DNA from 3 places in the Xanthobacter lutulentifluminis genome. Region 1 is predicted to be linked to each of the others. Evidence: predicted binding sites of a transcription regulator. Region 1 holds the regulator's gene; each other region holds the start of a gene.
The links. Region 1 encodes HrcA, which represses chaperone genes, less so after heat shock. Its sites were predicted from a motif close to GTTAGCACTCNCNNNNNGNGAGTGCTAAC; they were not measured.
Positions count from the first base shown of each region.

Region 2: the regulator HrcA is predicted to act here: its motif matches at 2,998-3,026, upstream of groES (co-chaperone GroES).
Region 3: the regulator HrcA is predicted to act here: its motif matches at 1,164-1,192, upstream of groES (co-chaperone GroES).

Region 1 is NZ_CM195525.1:2,968,349-2,972,478, reverse strand. Features, by position in the region: gene hemW (radical SAM family heme chaperone HemW) at 1-7, opposite strand, end outside; gene rdgB (RdgB/HAM1 family non-canonical purine NTP pyrophosphatase) at 4-639, opposite strand; gene rph (ribonuclease PH) at 639-1,352, opposite strand; gene hrcA (heat-inducible transcriptional repressor HrcA) at 1,524-2,624, shown strand; gene grpE (nucleotide exchange factor GrpE) at 2,739-3,380, shown strand; gene V5F49_RS13530 (response regulator) at 3,491-3,898, opposite strand; gene efp (elongation factor P) at 4,004-4,130, opposite strand, start outside.
Region 2 is NZ_CM195525.1:3,645,541-3,649,670, reverse strand. Features, by position in the region: gene V5F49_RS16810 (protein adenylyltransferase SelO) at 1-641, shown strand, start outside; gene groL (chaperonin GroEL) at 915-2,561, opposite strand; gene groES (co-chaperone GroES) at 2,665-2,955, opposite strand; gene V5F49_RS16795 (hypothetical protein) at 3,290-3,799, shown strand; gene glsA (glutaminase A) at 3,861-4,130, opposite strand, start outside.
Region 3 is NZ_CM195525.1:4,741,436-4,745,565, reverse strand. Features, by position in the region: gene V5F49_RS21980 (exopolysaccharide biosynthesis protein) at 1-322, opposite strand, end outside; gene V5F49_RS21975 (usg protein) at 627-914, opposite strand; gene groES (co-chaperone GroES) at 1,303-1,617, shown strand; gene groL (chaperonin GroEL) at 1,706-3,337, shown strand; gene V5F49_RS21960 (hypothetical protein) at 3,746-4,084, shown strand.

The DNA of each region.
Region 1 (4,130 bases):
CCCTCATGCGTCGAGGCACGCCCGCGAGAGCTTCAGGAACGCCCGCGCCCGGTGCGACAGGCCGAAGCCCTTGGGCGGCATGGCGTGCTTCTCGTCGGCGGTCATCTCGGCGAAGGTCTTCTCGTGGCCCTCGGGGAGGAACATGGGGTCGTAGCCGAAGCCCTTGGCCCCGCGCGGCGGCCACACCAGAGTGCCGTCCACGGTGCCTTCGAACTCCTCGAGGTGCCCGTCCGGCCAGGCGATGCACAGGGCCGAGACGAAGCGGGCGTGGCGCTGCTCCGGCGCCGTGGCGCCAGCCTTGAGCAACTCGGCCTGCACCTTCTCCATGGCCATCTCGAAATCGCGCTCCGGCCCCGCCCAGCGGGCGGTGTGGATGCCGGGCGCGCCGCCGAGGGCATCGATCACGAGGCCCGAATCATCCGCGAAGGCCGGGAGCTGCGCGGCGGTGGCCGCCGCCACCGCCTTCAGGCGCGCATTGCCCGAGAAGGTGGTCTCCGTCTCCTCCGGCTCGGGCAGGTTCAGCTCGCCGGCGGAGACCGCCTCCACCCCGTGGGGCGCAAGCAGCATCCGCATCTCGATGAGCTTGCCCGGATTGTGGGTGGCCACCACCAGGCGGCCCCGCAGGAGACGGTGCGCCATCAGCCCACCGCCTGCTTCTGCAGCGCCACCAGATGGTCCACGCCCGAACGGGCGAGGCCGAGCAGGGAGAGCAGCTCCTCCTGGGAGAAGGGGGTCTTCTCCGCCGTGCCCTGGATCTCGACGATGCCGCCGGTGCCGGTCATGACGAAATTGGCGTCGGTCTCGGCCACCGAATCCTCGGCATAATCGAGGTCGAGCACCGGGGTGCCCTCATAGATGCCGCAGGAGACGGCGGCGAGGTGCTGCTTCAGCGGCATCTCGCGGACCATGGAGCGCGAGCGCATCCAGGAGAGGCAGTCGTGCAGCGCCACCCAGGCGCCGGTGATGGAGGCGGTGCGGGTGCCGCCGTCGGCCTGCAGCACGTCGCAGTCGATGGTGATCTGCTTCTCGCCCAGGGCCACGAGGTCGGTCACCGAACGCAGCGAGCGGCCGATCAGGCGCTGGATCTCCTGGGTGCGGCCGGACTGCTTGCCGGTGGTGGATTCGCGCCGCGTGCGGTCGTGGGTGGCGCGGGGCAGCATGGCATATTCCGCCGTCACCCAGCCACGGCCCTGGCCCTTCAGCCACGGCGGCAGGCGCTCCTCCAGCGTCGCGGAGACGAGCACGTGCGTCTCGCCGAACTTCACGAGGCAGGAGCCTTCCGCGTGGCGCATGACGCCCCGTTCAAAGGAAACGGCGCGCATCTCGTCGGCGGCGCGCTTGCTGGGGCGCATGGGCAGGGTCCTCTCGTCAGATCGTCGGGCGCTCCTTTTAGAGCGCGCGGGCGGCGGAGGGAAGCAACCCGCATTCCGCCGGCAAAAGACGCCGGGCGGCTTGAACCGGAGCCCCTTCGCGGACACATAATGCCGTGTTGGACCTCTCGTCCCGAAGGATGGCGTGACGCCGTGGCGCTTGATCCGTTTCTGCCCCTCACCTCCGGCGGCCTCGCCCAGATCGACGAGCGGGCCCGGGAGATCTTCCGCCAGATCGTCGAGAGCTATCTCGCGACGGGCGAGCCGGTGGGCTCGCGCAACATCTCGCGCCTCATTCCCATGACGCTCTCGCCCGCCTCCGTGCGCAACGTGATGGCGGACCTGGAAGCCGCGGGGCTCATCTTCGCCCCCCACACCAGCGCCGGGCGCCTGCCCACCGAGCGGGGGCTGCGCTTCTTCGTGGATGCGCTGCTGGAGATCGGCGACATCAACGAGCGCGACCGCACCAACATCGAGACGCAGGTGATGGCCGCGGCCCGCTCCACCACGGTGGAAGGGGTGCTGCAGGAGGCCTCCGCCATGCTCTCGGGCCTCGCCCGCGGCGCCGGCGTGGTGACCGCCACCAAGACCGACCCGCGCCTGCGCCACGTGGAATTCGTGCCGCTGGAGCCGGGGCGCGCGCTGGTCATCCTCGTGTCCGAGGACGGGCAGGTGGAGAACCGCGCGCTGGCCATGCCGGCGGGGCTGCCGGTGTCGGCGCTCACCGAGGCCACCAATTTCCTCAATGCCCGCATCCGCGGCCGCACCCTCGCCGAGGCGCGGGCCGAGATGGAGAGCCTTCTCGCCGAGCTGCGCCGCGACCTCGACGCCCTTACCGCCCGCGTGGTGGAAGAGGGCCTCGCCTCCTGGTCCGGCGACGAGCCGAACGAGCGCAAGCTGATCGTGCGCGGGCAGGCGAAGCTCCTGGAGGACCTCAAGGCGTTCGAGGACCTGGAGCGCATCCGCCTGCTGTTCGACGACCTGGAGACCAAGCGCGAGGTGGTGGACCTGCTCGGACGGGCGGAGGAGGCGCAGTCCCTGCGCATCTTCATCGGCTCGGAGAACCGGCTGTTCTCGCTTTCCGGCTCCTCCACCATCGTCGCGCCCTACCGCGACGGACAGGGCCGGGTGGTGGGGGTGCTGGGCGTCATCGGCCCGACCCGGCTGAACTACGGGCGCATCGTGCCCATGGTGGATTTCACCGCCCGCCTCGTCAGCCGCGTGCTGGGCGCGCCAGGGAGCGATGCCGCCTGAACGCAACGGACTGCCCGGTGCCGGCTTGATTTTTCGCGCCATGGCCCCGATATGCGCGGGGAATGTTGGCCTTTGCCCCACGGGGCAGAAACTCAAGGCAGGGGAAGAAACCGGATGAGCGAGCAGAAGCGCGCGCCCGAGACCGGCGGCGACGCAAGCGAAAACGGTGCGAGCAAGGGCATCGGCGAGGCGACCGCGGAAGCCGAGGCGCTCGCCACCGCCGACGCCGAGATCGGCAGCGACGCGGGCGAGAAGCAGCGCCTGGAAGCCGAGATCGCGAGCCTGAAGGACAAGTTCCTGCGCGCCTTCGCGGAAGCGGAGAACGTGCGCCGTCGCGCCGAGCGCGAGGTTGCCGATGCCAAGACCTATGGCATCTCCTCCTTCGCGCGGGACATGCTGACGGTGGCCGACAACCTCTCGCGGGCCCTCGGCTCCGTCGACGAGGCGGCCCGCGCCTCCGCCGATGGCGCCTTCAAGTCGTTGCTGGAAGGGCTGGAGCTGACCGAGCGTGGCCTCTCCACCGCGCTGGAGAAGCACGGCATCCGCCGCATCGAGCCGAAGGGCGAGAAGTTCGATCCCAACCTGCATCAGGCCATGTTCGAGGTGCCGGACCCGAGTGTCCCCTCGGGCACGGTGGTGCAGGTGGTTCAGTCGGGCTACGTCATCGGCGAGCGCGTGCTGCGTCCCGCCATGGTGGGCATTGCCCGCGGCGGCCCCAAGGCGGAAGCCGCCGGCAAGGAAGCCGGCGCGGCCTGAGCCGCGAACACGCGAACGGCTGAAGACGACGACGGCGGGGCGATCCTGATCGCGCCCGCCGTTTCATTTTGCGCAGCAACGTGCGCAGCCTGCCGCCCGCGGACAGCGCTTCAGCGTGAGATCGAGGCGTCCCGGAAGGCGCGTCCCTTGGCCGGGCCGCCGGACAGCAGCTCCTCCAACGCGTCGGCGATCACCCGGCTGGTGTAGGGCTTGGCGACACGGGGCGCGCCGGCGAACTCCGGCGGCATGCGCACGCTGCCGGTGTAGCCCGAGCAGAAGATGAAGGGGATGCCGCGCTCCGCCAGGATGGCGGCGGCGGGGTAGACCGTCTCGCCGGCGAGGTTCACGTCGAGAATGGCGGCGTCCACCTGCTCATGGGCCGCAGCGGCCACGGCGCCGGAAAGATTACCCACGGGCCCCACGACGACGCAGCCGAGGGACCGCAGGTTGTCTTCCAGCCCCATCGCGACCAGGAACTCGTCGTCGACGACGAGGACCCGCTTGCCCGAGAAAATCATGACGGACGCCCTGACTGACACATCTCCGACCCTTAACGGGCTGGCAGCGCAAAAGGTTCCATCGGAATGTTGCACTGCCAACCCGCCTTTGGGCGAATGCCGCGATCAGTCCTTCGCACGCTCCACGTAGGAGGCGTCGGCGGTCATGATGACCACGCGGGTGCCGGCGGAGATGTGCGGCGGCACCATGGTGCGCACGCCGTTGGAGAGCACGGCCGGCTTGTAGGAGGAG
Region 2 (4,130 bases), 680 kb from region 1:
TCGATGAGTTCGGCCGCTACGCCTTTGGCAAGCAGCCGGACATCGCCCACTGGAACCTCGCCCGCCTCGCCGAGAGCCTCGTGCCCCTGTTCGATCCGGACAAGGAGGCGGCGGTGGCCAAGGCCAATGCGGCGCTCTCCCGCTTCCCGGAGCAGTTCCGCGCCGCCTACCACGCCGGCCTCGCCGCCAAGATCGGGCTGCCCGGAGCCACCGAGGACGACACGACGCTGGCGCTGGACCTGCTCTCGGTCATGGCGGCCTCGAAGGCCGATTTCACCCTCACCTTCCGCCGGCTCGGCGCGGCGGCGGCGGACCCGGAGGCGCTCGGCGCGGTGCGCGACCTGTTCCTCGACCGCGAGGCGTTCGACGCCTGGGCGGCGCGCTGGCAGGCCCGCCTCGCCGCCACCGGCCGCCCGGCGGACGAGGTGCGCGCGGGCATGGATGCGGTGAACCCGCTGTTCGTGCCCCGCAACCATCTGGTGGAGGCGGTGATCACCGCAGCGGTGGAGGACGGCGATTTCGGCCCGTTCGAGACCCTCAACCGCCTGCTCGCCCATCCGTACGAAGAGCAGCCCCGGTACGCCCGCTACGCGGAGCTGCCGCCGTCGATGGAAGGGTATCGGACCTTCTGCGGGACCTGAGGGGGAAGCGGCGCCGCGGGACACTCGCCGCCGGCCCCGCACCCTCTCGGCCGAGGGGCTTAGAGGGACAGTCCGCGGGTCGAGCCTTCGGGGGCCGCCATAAGCGGAGGCTCCCTGCGGCGCGCCTCCTGTCTGCCAGAGGGCGGAAGCTGGAGCCCAAGGCATGACGGCAAACGAAAAGGGCGCGGCCAAAGCCGCGCCCTTTCCTTTTCGATCATGACCGGACATGCCCGAAGCCGGCGCCGCCGGCTTCGGTACCGGACACGGACTTCCTCAGAAGTCCATGCCGCCCATGCCGCCCATGCCGCCGCCGGGCATGGCGGGCATGCCGCCGTCCTTCTTCGGCAGCTCGGCCACCAGCGCCTCGGTGGTGACGATGAGGGCCGCGATGGAGGCGGCGTCCTGCAGGGCGGTGCGCACCACCTTCGCCGGATCGACGATGCCGGAGCCGATCATGTCCACATATTCTTCGGTCTGGGCATTGAAGCCGAAGTTCTGGTCGTTGCTCTCCTGCACCTTGCCCACCACGATGGAGCCTTCCACGCCGGAGTTCTCGGCGATCTGGCGGATGGGGGCCTCGAGCGCGCGGAGCACGATCTTGATGCCGGCGGCGATGTCGGGGTTCTCGGAGTTGAGGGCCTCGACGGCCTTCTTGGCGCGCAGCAGGGCCACGCCGCCGCCGGGAACGATGCCCTCTTCCACCGCGGCGCGGGTGGCGTTGAGCGCGTCGTCCACGCGGTCCTTCTTCTCCTTGACTTCCACCTCGGTGGAGCCGCCGACGCGGATCACCGCGACGCCGCCCGCGAGCTTGGCCAGGCGCTCCTGGAGCTTCTCACGGTCGTAGTCCGAGGAGGTCTCCTCGATCTGCGCCTTGATCTGGGCGACGCGGGCCTCGATGTCGGCCTTCTCGCCGACGCCGTCCACGATGGTGGTCTTCTCCTTCTCGAGGATCACCTTCTTGGCGCGGCCGAGCTGGGCGAGGGTCACGTTCTCGAGCTTGATGCCGAGATCCTCGGAGATGACCTGGCCGCCGGTGAGGATGGCGATGTCCTCGAGCATGGCCTTGCGGCGGTCACCAAAGCCGGGGGCCTTCACGGCCGCGACCTTCAGGCCGCCGCGCAGCTTGTTCACCACGAGAGTGGCGAGGGCCTCGCCCTCCACGTCCTCGGCGACGATGACGAGCGGCTTGCCGGTCTGCACCACGGCCTCGAGGACCGGCAGGATCGGCTGGAGGCCGGAGAGCTTCTTCTCGAAGATGAGCAGGAAGGGGTCTTCCAGGTCGGCGATCATCTTCTCCGCATTGGTGATGAAGTACGGAGAGAGATAGCCGCGGTCGAACTGCATGCCCTCGACCACCTCGAGCTCGGTCTCGGCGGTCTTGGCTTCCTCGACGGTGATGACGCCCTCGTTGCCCACGCGCTGCATGGCGCCGGCGATCATCTCGCCGATGGAGGCATCGCCGTTGGCGGAGATGGTGCCCACCTGCGCGACTTCCGCGGAGGAGGAGACCTTCTTGGCGCGGGCCTGGATGTCCTTGATGGCCGCGGCGACGGCGAGGTCGATGCCGCGCTTCAGGTCCATCGGGTTCATGCCGGCGGCGACCGACTTGGCGCCTTCCTTCACGATGGCCTGGGCCAGCACGGTGGCGGTGGTGGTGCCGTCGCCGGCGAGGTCGTTGGTCTTGGAGGCGACCTCACGCACGAGCTGGGCGCCGAGGTTCTCGAACTTGTCCTCGAGCTCGATCTCCTTGGCCACCGACACACCGTCCTTGGTGATGCGGGGGGCGCCGAACGACTTCTCGATCACCACGTTGCGGCCCTTGGGACCGAGGGTGACCTTCACCGCGTTGGCGAGGATGTCAACGCCGCGCAGCAGCTTCTCGCGGGCGTCGGAGGAAAACTTGACTTCCTTGGCAGCCATTCCGGCCTCCTGAATATGAATGTCCGTGCCGACGGGCGCGCGGGATGGGCCGCAGGGGCCGCGCGCGCCCGGACCGGCGCATCAAACGCGTGTCAGGAGCGCATCACTTGGCGATGACGCCGAGGATGTCGCTTTCCTTCATGATGAGCAGGTCCTGGCCGTCGATCTTCACCTCGGTGCCGGACCACTTGCCGAACAGCACGCGGTCGCCGGCCTTCACGTCCAGCGCAACCAGCTTGCCGGCCTCGTCGCGGGCGCCGGGGCCCACGGCCACCACCTCGCCCTCCTGGGGCTTTTCCTTGGCGGTGTCGGGGATGATGATGCCGCCAGCCGTCTTCTGCTCGGCTTCGATGCGCTTGACGACGACGCGGTCGTGCAGGGGGCGGAAGGTCATGGATCTTACCTCTCGGGAGAGAGCGAGCCGGAGCCCGCCGGTTCTGGCACTCCCCAAACAAGAGTGCCAAGCTCGCGGCGGAGATAAGGTCGCCCTCCGCATCCGTCAAGGCGCGTCGCAGCATCTCGCGGAGGGACGCGTTGCGAACCGGAAGCTAGCAAAGCGGTAACCATGCCCGGCGTAGCCTGTGGGCTGCGTCGTCGCGCCTGCCGGCTGGGGGCCGAGCGGCGGGAATCGACGCGGACGGCGCCAGCCTTTATGTTCGGCGCCACCGGCTGACAGGGTGGATGCTTCTATGACTTGTTCCAGGCGGCGGGGAGGCCTCGGAAATCACATGACGAAGATGAATGCGTGGGCAAAGTCGCAGGCAACCACCGTGCGCCGCGCCGGCATGGCGGCCGTCGCCGCCACCGCCCTGGCGCTGGCCCTCTCGGCCTGCACCACCGGCCCGACCGAGGCGCCGCCGCTGGCGCGCCCGCAATACACCAGCCCGATCGCCGCCGACCGCCTGGTGGGCCGCTGGGGCCTTGCCGCCTACCACCGGCCGGACGATGCCACCCGCACCGAGAACCAGGCCCGCGCCCAGTGCTCGAACCCCTACGTGATCACCGCCGGCCCGAACGGCGGCTTCATGATGTACCTCGCCGACGACAACAAGCTGACGGAAGTGGTGTCGAAGCAGGTCGCCGGCGGCCCGGTCTTCATCGGCCCGCCCGACGAGCCGGCCGGCAGCCAGGCCGACCGCCAGGTGGTGCGCTTCGACGGCAACGTTCTGGTGCTGAAGTGGTTGGACCCCGAGGTCTCCCGCCGCTACGGCACCATGGTCTACGTGCGCTGCTCCTGATCCATTCGCGCGCGGCCCGGAGACCGAGCCCGGGCCGTCCGCCGCGCCGCTTCCCCGCCCCTCAGCGCCCGAACGCGCCGAGCAGGGACGAGCCGCGATTGGTGGGATCGAACACGTGCAGGCCCATCTCGTCGGCCAGTTCCCGGAACACGGCGATGCCGCGCACCGAATTGCCCTTGGCATCGAGCCGCGGCGAATAGGTGCCGATCCCCAGCTGCCGGTTGACCACGCCGAGAATGCCGCCACCCACACCGCTCTTCGCCGGGACGCCCACATCGAACGCCCAGTTGCCGGCGAAATTGTACATGCCGCAGGTGAACATCACCGCGAG
Region 3 (4,130 bases), 1.8 Mb from region 1:
CGTAACGCGGCCGCGAGATCTTCTCGAACCGCTCGATCCAGGGGCGCGAGCGGGTGACGATGCTCTCCAGCATGGCGCGCGAGAAGGTACGCCGGGCGATGCGCTCCGGCAGCCACAGCTCCTGGCGGCCCAGCATCATCTGCAGGCCGATGAGGCCGAGGATGATGCCGCAGACGACCGGGATTCCCGGCGGCATGGGAATGCAGTTCGGGATGCCGAAGATGAGGAAGAGGATGCCGAACGCGCGGTTCCGCAGGGCGTTCACAAGATCGCCGATGGCCACCTGCTCCCCTTCCTGGGAGGCGAGGACGGCGGCGAGCAACTCGGACGTTCGGGGTGTTCTGTGATCCAAGGCGACCTGTTCTCCATGGGTCACCTTCACTCTTAGCACCGGGAAAGCGGCGGTGTCAGGGCAGGTGCGCGGGACCATGCCGCCGGGGCACGCCTGCGCGCGAAGCCGGTGGATGGGGGTGGGCGGCGCGCGCCAGATTCCCGGCCCCCGCGCCGGATGCCTGCCATCGGCCGCCCGCGCAGGTCATAGCCCGGCGGGCGGCGCAATGCGAGATAGAAATTCCCCATACGGCAACCAACAGCGCAATTAGGTACCCTAATGCGCCCGCGACCGCTCAGTTCAGCAGGAACATCCCGTCGACGGATCGCAGCTCCGCCGGGCGGATGAGGCCGGTATGGGCCACCCGCACCGAATGCAGCCGCCCCTCCAGCTCGCGCTGCCAGAACTCCAGAAACTTGTTGAGCTCGGGAAAACGCGGGCAGAGGTCGTATTCCTGCCAGAGATAGGTTTGAAGAAGGGCCGGATGGTCGGGCATCCGGTAGAGGATCTCGGCCGTGGCGAGGCCGTAGCCCTCCAGCTGGAGAACGAAGTCACGCGATACCTTGGACGAGTGGGACACCATCGGTCGCACCTCCATAACCCCGTGCCCGGCATCTCGCGGCCATCCGACGAGCCATGCCGGAACCAGACAATCCATTGTCGGCTCGCCAGTTTCCCAACGCCAAGGCTAAAGATTGGTTTCCTTCTGCAAAAACAACACGCTAGCAGCTGACTACGGAGACTGCTGACAGCGACCGCCGCGCGCCCCGCACACCACCGGGCGATGGTTCCGGTGAACAGCGTGCGTTGAATTTTCTCGGCTTTCCGGCGGGTTGGCACTCCCCCTCCCTGAGTGCCAAAAAATTTCACCGGCCCCCTTGCGGTGGCAAAACGGCGCCCTTAGATCGCGTCGAGCCGGGTACCGGATGGCCCGGCGCCCTGAAAAGAAGCAACGAACCGGAGGTTTCCCGATGGGTTTCCGTCCCCTGCACGACCGCGTGGTCGTCAAGCGCATCGAGGCCGAGCAGAAGTCGGCCGGCGGCATCATCATTCCCGACACCGCCAAGGAGAAGCCGCAGCAGGGCGAAGTCGTCTCTGTGGGCCCGGGCGCCCGCAACGAGAAGGGCGAGCTCGTCGCCCTCGACGTGAAGGCCGGTGACATCGTGCTGTTCGGCAAGTGGTCGGGCACCGAGGTCAAGATCGACGGCCAGGACCTGCTCATCATGAAGGAAAGCGACATCCTCGGCGTGATCGAGGGTGCGGCGGGCGCCAAGAAGGCGGCCTGAGCCCAAGGCGGCCTGAAGACAGGCGGCCTGAGCCCCCTTTCCTCTCCACTCCACAATCCACCGTTCCCTTTCCGAAGGAGCACGCCCCATGGCTGCCAAGGAAGTAAAATTCTCCGTCGACGCGCGCGACAAGGTTCTGCGCGGCGTGGACATCCTCGCCAACGCGGTGAAGGTCACCCTCGGCCCCAAGGGCCGCAACGTGGTGATCGAGAAGTCGTTCGGCGCTCCCCGCATCACCAAGGACGGCGTCTCCGTCGCCAAGGAGATCGAGCTCGAGGACAAGTTCGAGAACCTCGGCGCCCAGCTCGTGCGTGAGGTCGCCTCCAAGACCAACGACCTCGCCGGCGACGGCACCACCACCGCCACCGTGCTCGCCCAGGCCATCGTCCGCGAGGGCGCCAAGGCCGTGGCCGCCGGCATGAACCCGATGGACCTGAAGCGCGGCATCGACCTCGCCGTGGACGCCATCGTCAAGGATCTCGCCGCCAACTCGCGCAAGGTGACCTCCAACGAGGAGATCGCCCAGGTCGGCACCATTTCCGCCAACGGCGACGCCGAGGTGGGCAAGTTCCTCGCCGAGGCCATGAAGAAGGTCGGCAACGAGGGCGTCATCACCGTCGAGGAAGCCAAGACCGCCGAGACCGAGCTCGACGTGGTCGAGGGCATGCAGTTCGACCGCGGCTACCTCTCGCCCTACTTCATCACCAATGCCGAGAAGATGCGCGTTGAGTTCGAGGAGCCCTACATCCTCATCAACGAGAAGAAGCTGACCGGCCTGCAGGAGCTGCTGCCCGTGCTCGAGGCGGTGGTGCAGTCGGCCCGTCCGCTGCTCATCATCGCCGAGGACGTGGAAGGCGAGGCGCTCGCCACCCTCGTGGTGAACAAGCTGCGCGGCGGCCTCAAGGTCGCGGCCGTGAAGGCCCCCGGCTTCGGCGATCGCCGCAAGGCCATGCTGCAGGACATCGCGATCCTGACCGGCGGCACCGTGATCTCCGAGGAAGTCGGCATCAAGCTCGACAGCGTGAACCTCTCCATGCTCGGCCGCGCCAAGAAGGTGGTGATCGAGAAGGAGAACACCACGATCGTCGACGGCGCCGGCGAGAAGGCCGACATCGAGGCCCGCATCGCCCAGATCCGCGCCCAGATCGAGGCCACCACTTCCGACTACGACCGTGAGAAGGCGCAGGAGCGCCTCGCCAAGCTCGCCGGCGGCGTCGCCGTGGTGCGCGTCGGCGGCTCGACCGAGGTCGAGGTGAAGGAGAAGAAGGATCGCGTGGACGACGCCCTGCACGCCACCCGCGCCGCGGTGGAAGAAGGCATCGTTCCCGGCGGCGGCGTGGCCCTGCTGCGCTCCATCAAGGTGCTGGAAGGCCTGAAGGTCGAGAACGCCGACCAGAAGACCGGCATCGAGATCGTGCGCCGCGCCATCCAGGCTCCGGCCCGCCAGATCGTGCAGAACGCCGGCGACGACGGTTCCGTCGTGGTGGGCAAGATCCTCGAGTCCTCCGACTACGCCTTCGGCTACAACGCCCAGACCGGCGAGTATGTGGACATGGTGAAGTCCGGCATCATCGACCCCACCAAGGTCGTGCGTACCGCCCTGCAGGACGCGGCCTCCGTGTCCGGCCTGCTGATCACCACCGAGGCGCTCATCGCCGAGCTGCCGAAGAAGAACGCCCCCGCGGCCCCGGCCATGCCGGGCGGCGGCATGGACTTCTGAGGTAGGGCAGACGTCTGACGCCGCCCGGCGAAACTTCGCGAAACGCAAACCGGCAACAGCCGGTTTGCTCGGGCGGCGGCATGGACTTCTGAGGTAGAACAGACGCCTGACGCCGCCCGGCGAAACTTCGCGAAACGCAAACCGGCATGCCGGTTTGCTCGGGCGGCCAAGGGACTGAAGATGCGAAGCGGCCGGGCCTCTGCCCGGCCGCTTTTCATTTGTGCGCGAGCTTGCGCCCGCAAGGGTCCAACCTGACCTGCGCATTGACCCAACCCGTGGCGGGACACCTTTCGACAAGCTATGGTTGAGGCGGGCAAAATCCTCCGGATGCCCAGGGAGATCGCGTGCCCGGACGGGAGCAGGTCCCGTCCCGCAGGCGCGGATCCATAAGGAATGAAAGGATCGGCCATGAAGAAGACCATTGTGGCGGCTGCTCTGGTGCTGGCGCTCACGCCGGCTGCCGGTTTCGCTCAGGGCGTGGTCAAGGGCGCCGAGCAGGGCGCAAACACCGGTGCAGCGGTCGGTGACAAGGCGGCCGGGCCCGTCGGCACCGCCGTGGGCGGCACGGTCGGCGGCGTCACGGGCGGCGTGGCCGGCGGTGTCGCGGGCGGCGTGAAGGGCACCGGCACCGGCGCGGCCCAGGGCGCGAAGGAAGGCGAGAAGGCCGCCGGCCCGGTGGGCGCGGTGGTTGGCGGCGCCGTGGGCGCGGTCGGCGGCGCCGTGGGCGGCGTGCTCGGCGTGAAGTGAACTTTGGCCCGGCTCTGGATGGCCGGGCGCTGCCCCGTTCCGCACG